Accumulibacter sp.: one gene and its partner. The protein of the gene in region 2 interacts with the protein of the main gene of each other region in a pairwise test. Links are inferred from orthologs where the notes say so. Each region holds a gene or a part of one and is shown on either strand. Other genes may lie near its edges. The genes, in order: V5B60_RS08205 and dnaA.

What was found.
Region 1: the proteins of dnaA (region 2) and V5B60_RS08205 interact in binary tests that used the Escherichia coli proteins (3 or more experiments, as listed by UniProt). The link is inferred for Accumulibacter sp. from one-to-one orthologs.

Annotation. Positions count from the first base shown.
Region 1 is NZ_JAZKUG010000001.1:1,896,381-1,899,769, forward strand. What follows is about bases 270-3,142. They hold V5B60_RS08205 (phosphoheptose isomerase), read right to left. Parts: upstream 2,067-3,142; coding sequence 1,473-2,066; downstream 270-1,472. Other genes in these bases: gstA (glutathione transferase GstA), read right to left, coding at 270-625; V5B60_RS08200 (BON domain-containing protein), read right to left, coding at 823-1,476; V5B60_RS08210 (HIRAN domain-containing protein), read right to left, coding at 2,107-2,496; V5B60_RS08215 (YraN family protein), read right to left, coding at 2,477-2,866; rsmI (16S rRNA (cytidine(1402)-2'-O)-methyltransferase), read left to right, coding at 2,882-3,142. In the rest of the region: more of gstA, read right to left, coding at 1-269; more of rsmI, read left to right, coding at 3,143-3,389. UniProt on the Escherichia coli protein: Required for the timely initiation of chromosomal replication via direct interactions with the DnaA initiator protein.
Region 2 is NZ_JAZKUG010000001.1:1,214,538-1,217,484, forward strand. It holds dnaA (chromosomal replication initiator protein DnaA), read left to right. Parts: upstream 1-747; coding sequence 748-2,148; downstream 2,149-2,947. Other genes in the region: rnpA (ribonuclease P protein component), read right to left, coding at 1-301; rpmH (50S ribosomal protein L34), read right to left, coding at 298-432; dnaN (DNA polymerase III subunit beta), read left to right, coding at 2,363-2,947. UniProt on the Escherichia coli protein: Plays an essential in the initiation and regulation of chromosomal replication. Binds in an ATP-dependent fashion to the origin of replication (oriC) to initiate formation of the DNA replication initiation complex once per cell cycle.

The DNA of each region.
Region 1 (3,389 bases), 680 kb from region 2 along the record:
CGCGTGGACTCAGCTCACGGTTGCGGAACTTGAGGAAGCGGAGTTCGTCGCGGTCGATCAGGCGCAGGCCGTTGAACAGCGGCACGCCGAGTTCCCCGACGGTGTCCCAGACGCCGATCATGCGGATCGGCGTTTCGTCGTGGTGCTTCCAGAAGCGCGCGCCGCGCTTCTTGCCACGATCGTCCCTGTAGATCAGCCAGACCCGTTCGGCTTCATCGGCGGCATCGTCGTCGTCGGCCTCGCCGGCAGCGAGCAGACCGGTGTAGGCGATGAACTCGCCGAGGCTGCGGGCCGCCCAAGCGCCGCGTGAGGCGCCGAAGAGCCAGATCTTGTCGCCCCGCTCATAGACCTGCGAGATCAGCAGGTAGGCGTCGATCATGCTGTCGTGCAGGCCGATTCCCTGCGTCCCGAGCAGCAGGCCCTGCGCGCGGCCGCCGCTGCCGACGCTGGCGAGATGGAAGGCAGCGAGCTGTTCGCCGGTCCTGACGAGATGCGAGCGGATGGGTCCGCTCTCGTCGACCTGTCGCTCGGTTCCCGGTAGCATCTGGAACAGCCGGTAGGCGTTGGTTCGCCCGACCGGATCGTTCCAGCTTCCGTCCAGGCAAACGACGATTTCCTTGCTCATCGCGCTTCCTCCACTGCTCCTCTCGTTGCCCGCTGCCGGCACCGGCTCGTCGATCGACGCGAGCCTGGCGCAGGCACCCGCCGCATCGCCAGGCCGCCGCCTCGCCTGCTGCAGCGGTGCTGCCCGCGTGCCGGCAAGCGCCAGCTCTCGCTCTGCGCTTCAACGCCGCCTGCCGGCGACGACTGCCACTCGAGATCTCAGCCGCCGCCGCTCGCTGGGGCTGCCGGCGGGTTCGATTTCGGCAGTGAGACATCGAGCTCCTTCGCCTTGCTGTCGGAGATGATCTCGAACAGCGTCACCACCTTCTTCACGTCGCTCGTCGTACGCGCCACCTGGACGGCGGCGTCGGCTTCACGCTGCGTGACCAGGCCCATCAGGTAGACCACACGCGCCTCGGTGACGACCTTGACATGGATCGCGTTGAACTTGCCGGCATCGACGAAACGGCTCTTCACGCGGGTGGTGATGTAGGAGTCGTTGCTGCGTGCCGAGAAGGACGTGACGGGGCCGACGGTCAGCTCGTTGTACAGCCCCTGGACCTGTGGCACGGCATTGACGATGTTCTCGACTTCGATGCGCACCTGTTCGGAAGGCACTTCGCCGCTGATAAGAGCCCTGCGGTTGAAGCTGGTGACGTTGATGTGGGCGTTTTCCCAGGGCTTTTCGCCGATGCGTGCAGTCGCCTTCCATTCGATCGATTCGTCGTCGGTCTGCGTGCCGAGCGAGCGGCGATCGAAGGCCGCCAGAGCGCCTCCGCTGGCGCCGGCGGCGACCACCGGCAGACAGCCCTGCAGCAAGAGGGGCAGCAGCGCAGCGGCAAGCAGCGCGCCCATGGCGAGCAGTCGTTTCATTCGTCAACTCCCATCAGCAGGCAATCGATGCCGTCGCAGAGACAGTGGATGACCAGCAGGTGCGTTTCCTGGATGCGTGCCGTGCGCTCGGCCGGAACGCAGATGTGTACGTCGTCCTCGTGCAGCATCTCGCCGATCACGCCACCGCCCTTGCCGGTCAGCGCGATGACGCGCAACTCGTGCTCGTGCGCGACGTCGATCGCCGCGATGACGTTGGCCGAGTTGCCCGAGGTCGAGATGGCGACGAGGACGTCACCGGGTTGTCCGAGCGCGCGCACCTGCTTGGCGAAGATGGCCTGGAAGCCGTAGTCGTTGGCGATCGCCGAGAGGATCGAGGTATCGGTCGTCAGGGCGATCGCCGCCAGTTCATGGCGCTCGACCTCGAAGCGCCCGACCAGTTCGGCTGCCAGGTGCTGCGCGTCGGCAGCCGAGCCACCGTTGCCACAGGCAAGGATCTTGCCGTTGTTCAGCAGGCAGTCGACCATCGTCTCGATCGCCCGGCCGACCGGTGCCGCGAGTGATTCGCGGGCGTCGAGCTTGATCTGGACGCTGTCGCTGAACTGCTGGCGAATACGGTCGGTCAGGTCCATCGGCGGTGTTTCGCAGCGCGTAAAGAGGCCGATTCTAACATCAGAGCAGCAGGAAGACCTCGAACTCGAGCCGGCGCCAGGGATCGGGGTCCTGCCGCATTCTCGACACCCGTGCCTCGAGTCGTTCGCCGGCGTCGAGGGCGCGCGCGACGGCGCGGTTCTCGGCGCGCGGAACATAGCCGAGCTGCTGACCGTTCCAGTCGACGCGCACCGCATTGCGGTCGTGCCGGTTGTCGGCTTCGCGCACCAGCGTCAGCCGGTCACCGGTCCTGATCTGCGACCAGAGCGCGCTGGCGGCATAGTACTGGCTGCCGGCCAGCGGTGAACTCTGCACCAGGACGCGGATCGCTTCGCCGCCCGGCAGCGGCGTGGCGGGCAGGGCGAGGGCGATGGCGAGCGCGAGGGCCCGCTCAAGGCGCCGCAAAGGCATCCGGGATCCACTCGATGGCGGCCGTGGACAGTCCGTCGAGCAGGATGCAGTCGAAGCGGCAGTCGCAGTCGCTGCCACCGCGCAGCGCCAGGTAATGCTCGGCGGCGAGGACGATTCGCCGCTGCTTGGCGCTGGTGATGCTGGCGCCGGCGCCGCCGTAGCCGGCGTTGCGGCGCAGCCGCACCTCGACGAACACGAGCGCCCGGCCATCGCGGCAGATCAGGTCGACCTCGCCGCCGCGGCAACGGAAGTTGCGCTGCAGGATGCTCAGTCCGCGCGCTGCGAGGAAGCGCGCCGCCAGTTCCTCGGCGGCCTCGCCGTCCTTGGCGGCGTTCCTGCCGGGTCCGGGCGTGTTATCTTTGCCGCTCACTGCCTGCCGACTCCGATGACGAACGAATCCGCTGCATTATATTTGGTGCCGACGCCACTGGGCCATCTCGGTGACATGACGCAGCGCGCGATCGAGGTCCTGCGCCAGGTGCCCTGGGTGGCCGCCGAGGACACGCGGCACACGGCGCCGCTGCTGCGTCACCATGGCTGCAACGCCCGCCTGCTGGCGGCGCATCGGCACAACGAGGAGGCGGCGGCGCAGCGCGTCGTCGCGCTGCTCGCCGCCGGCGAGTCGGTGGCGGTGGTCGTCGATGCCGGCACGCCGGGCATCTCCGACCCGGGCGCGAGGCTGGTGGCGCGCGTGCGCGCCGCCGGTCATCGCATCATCCCTCTGCCCGGCCCCTGTGCCGCGGTCGTCGCGCTGTCGGCGGCCGGGTTGAGCGAGACGCAGTTTCTCTTCTACGGCTTTCTCCCGGCCAAGTCCGGGCAACGCGCGCAGGCGCTGCGCGAACTCGCCGAGCTGCCGTACGCACTGGTCTTCTACGAGGCGCCGCATCGCATCA
Region 2 (2,947 bases):
CGAGGTCATGCGAAACCAGGTCGACCCGCAGTAACCGGAATTCTTCCCTTGCCAATCGTCGCAGCAGGTTCCGGTCGACGGAGCGGCGCAGAAAACGTTTGGCCACGACCAGGCCAAGCCGCGCTCCGGCAGCTTCGACAGCCTGCTGGGGACGATAATGTAGCAGGAAATGGCGGCTCTTCAGTGCCTTGCGGAAAGCAAAAACGGATGAGTACTCATCCGTCCTGAGGAGCCGGCAGGTCTTTGGAAAAGCCGCCGGGCGCGGCTGGCCCTCACTTGCTGCTTCAGGCCACCGGCTCAAACCCCGAGGCGATGGCGACCCTTGGCGCGCCGGGCGCTGATCACGCCACGTCCACCGCGAGTGGACATGCGGACAAGGAAGCCATGTGTCCGCTTGCGGCGAACGACTGACGGCTGATAGGTACGTTTCATGGCTAAGCCCTTGAAGTGAAAGACGCAAAAAACGTGCGATTAGACAGCTTCGGGGCAACCCTTGTCAAGACCATATTTTTTTCGGCGCTGTGGATAACTTCCGCGCAACGGGTTAGAATCTGCGTCTTGCGGGTTCTGACAGCAGCGGCAGCAGGCCATCGGGGGAAGGTCGGTGTCGCTTGGACAGGTACTGTCGTGGCCGCCAACCATCCCGGGCAACGCCAGCAATGCTTCTGATTTCATTGGAAAAGCCACTGTTTTTCGCAGCGGGCCAGGGTGTGGTCTGGCAGCCGGACGTTTTCACGATGATCGCCGATGAGTAGTTTCTGGGCCTCGTGTCTGAGTCAGTTCGAGCAGGAACTACCACCTCAGCAGTTCAACACCTGGATACGTCCGCTTCGTCTCGAGGGTGAGGAGGAGGTGGCAAACGGCCTGCGCTTGCTGGCGCCGAACGGATTCATCCTCAAGTGGGTCAAGGAGCGGTACCTGGCGCGCATCGAGGCGCTTGGCAGCGAGTATTTCGAACTGCCGGTCAGTATCACGCTCAGCCTGGCGGAGCGACGGAGCTCGACCAGCGAAGCCTCACCCGCTCCCGCCGAGAGGAGCGAAGCCGCTCGAACCCTGGCCTCGACGGGCTCTGCCGGTCCCTCGAGCTCTGTCGGTATGACCGAGCGAGACTGCTCCGGCTATGAGAAGACACGTCTGATCGCTGCTTTCACATTCGACAACCTGGTGGTCGGCAAGGCCAACGACCTCGCCCGCGCCGCTGCGCATCGCGTCGCGGACAACCCTGGAGGCAGCAGCTACAACCCGTTGTTCATCTACGGCGGTGCCGGGCTTGGCAAGACCCACCTGATCCACGCGATCGGCAATGCCATCCTGCAGCAGCGGCCGAACAAGGTGGTGCGCTACGTGCACGCCGAAGACTACTATTCCGACGTCGTTCGCGCTTATCAGCAGAAGTCCTTTGATGTCTTCAAACGCTATTACCGGTCGCTCGACGTCCTGCTGCTCGATGATGTCCAGTTCTTCAACGGCAAGAACCGAACCCAGGAAGAGTTCTTCTACGTCTTCAATGCGTTGAGCGAGTCCAAGAAGCAGATCGTGATCAGTTGTGACACCTACCCGAAGAACATTTCCGGCCTCGAGGACCGCCTTGTGACGCGTTTCGACTGGGGACTGACGGTACAGATCGAACCACCGGAGACCGAAATGCGGGTGGCGATCCTGAAGAAGAAGGCGGAGCAGGAGGAGGTGGCGCTCGATGATGAAGTGGCGTTCTACATTGCCAAACACCTGCGCTCGAACGTCCGCGAACTTGAGGGAGCCCTGAAGAAGGTCCTTGCCTACTCTGCGTTTCATGGCCAACAGATCGCCCTCGAGCTCGCCAAGGAGGCGCTGAAAGATGTCATTGGTTCGGTCAACAGGCAGATCACGATCGAAGGAATCCAGAAGACGGTGGCAGAGTACTTCAAGATCAAGGTCGCAGACCTCTTCTCGAAGAAGCGGACACGCGTCGTGGTGAGACCGCGACAGATCGCGATGTGGCTGGCAAAAAACCTGACATCGCTGAGCTATCCAGCGATCGGCGAGCATTTCGGTGGCCGCGACCACACGACCGTGCTGCACGCGGTACGTACGATCGATCAATTGCGCATCAAGGATGAGACTTTGAACCATGATGTGCACGTGCTTGAGCAGGTGCTCAAGGGGTGATCGGGACAGGGGAAAAGTCGGTGGGGAACCGACTGGCTGACGGTGGACAACCGACGACGAAGCGCCGCGGACGAAAGTTTTCCTTTTTTCCCCACAGCTTCATACCGTCCTTCTCCACCCTTCCCCAGAACATCTAAATTGATGAATGGAATGGTTTAAGTGATGATATCAACAGACTTGTTCGAACCTTGGTCTTTATAGGATTGAGATATATATGCTTCTTATCAAAACACGGCGAGACGTTCTTCTGGCACCGTTGCAGGCAGTTTCGGGGATCGTGGAGAGACGCCACACATTGCCCATCCTGTCGAATGTCCTGCTGGAGAAGCGTGGCGAGGTGCTGACGCTGCTGGCTACCGATATCGAGATCCAGATCACGACTTCGACCGCCGATGTCGGAGGCGAAGGTGAGGGCGCGGTGACCGTGGCAGCGCGGAAGTTGCAGGAGATTCTTCGATCGCTTCCGGAAACGGCGGAAGTCAGCCTGCAACTCGAGGACAGGCGCTTGCAGGTGAAGGCGGGCAGGAGCCGCTTCAACCTGCAGACGCTACCGGCGGAGGATTTCCCGAGCATGAGCCTGTCGCAGCAGGAGGACGCGCATAGCCTGAAGCTGACGCAGAAGGAATTCCGGCAACTGCTTGCGCAGACCCACTACTCGATGGCGACGCAGGATGTTCGCTACTACCTCAATGGCCTTCTGCTGCTGCTCGCCGATGGTCAACTGCGGGCAGTGGCAACCGATGGCCATCGGCTTGCTTATGCCAGCATGTCGCTTGCCGAGGGAGCGGGTGGCAGCGGC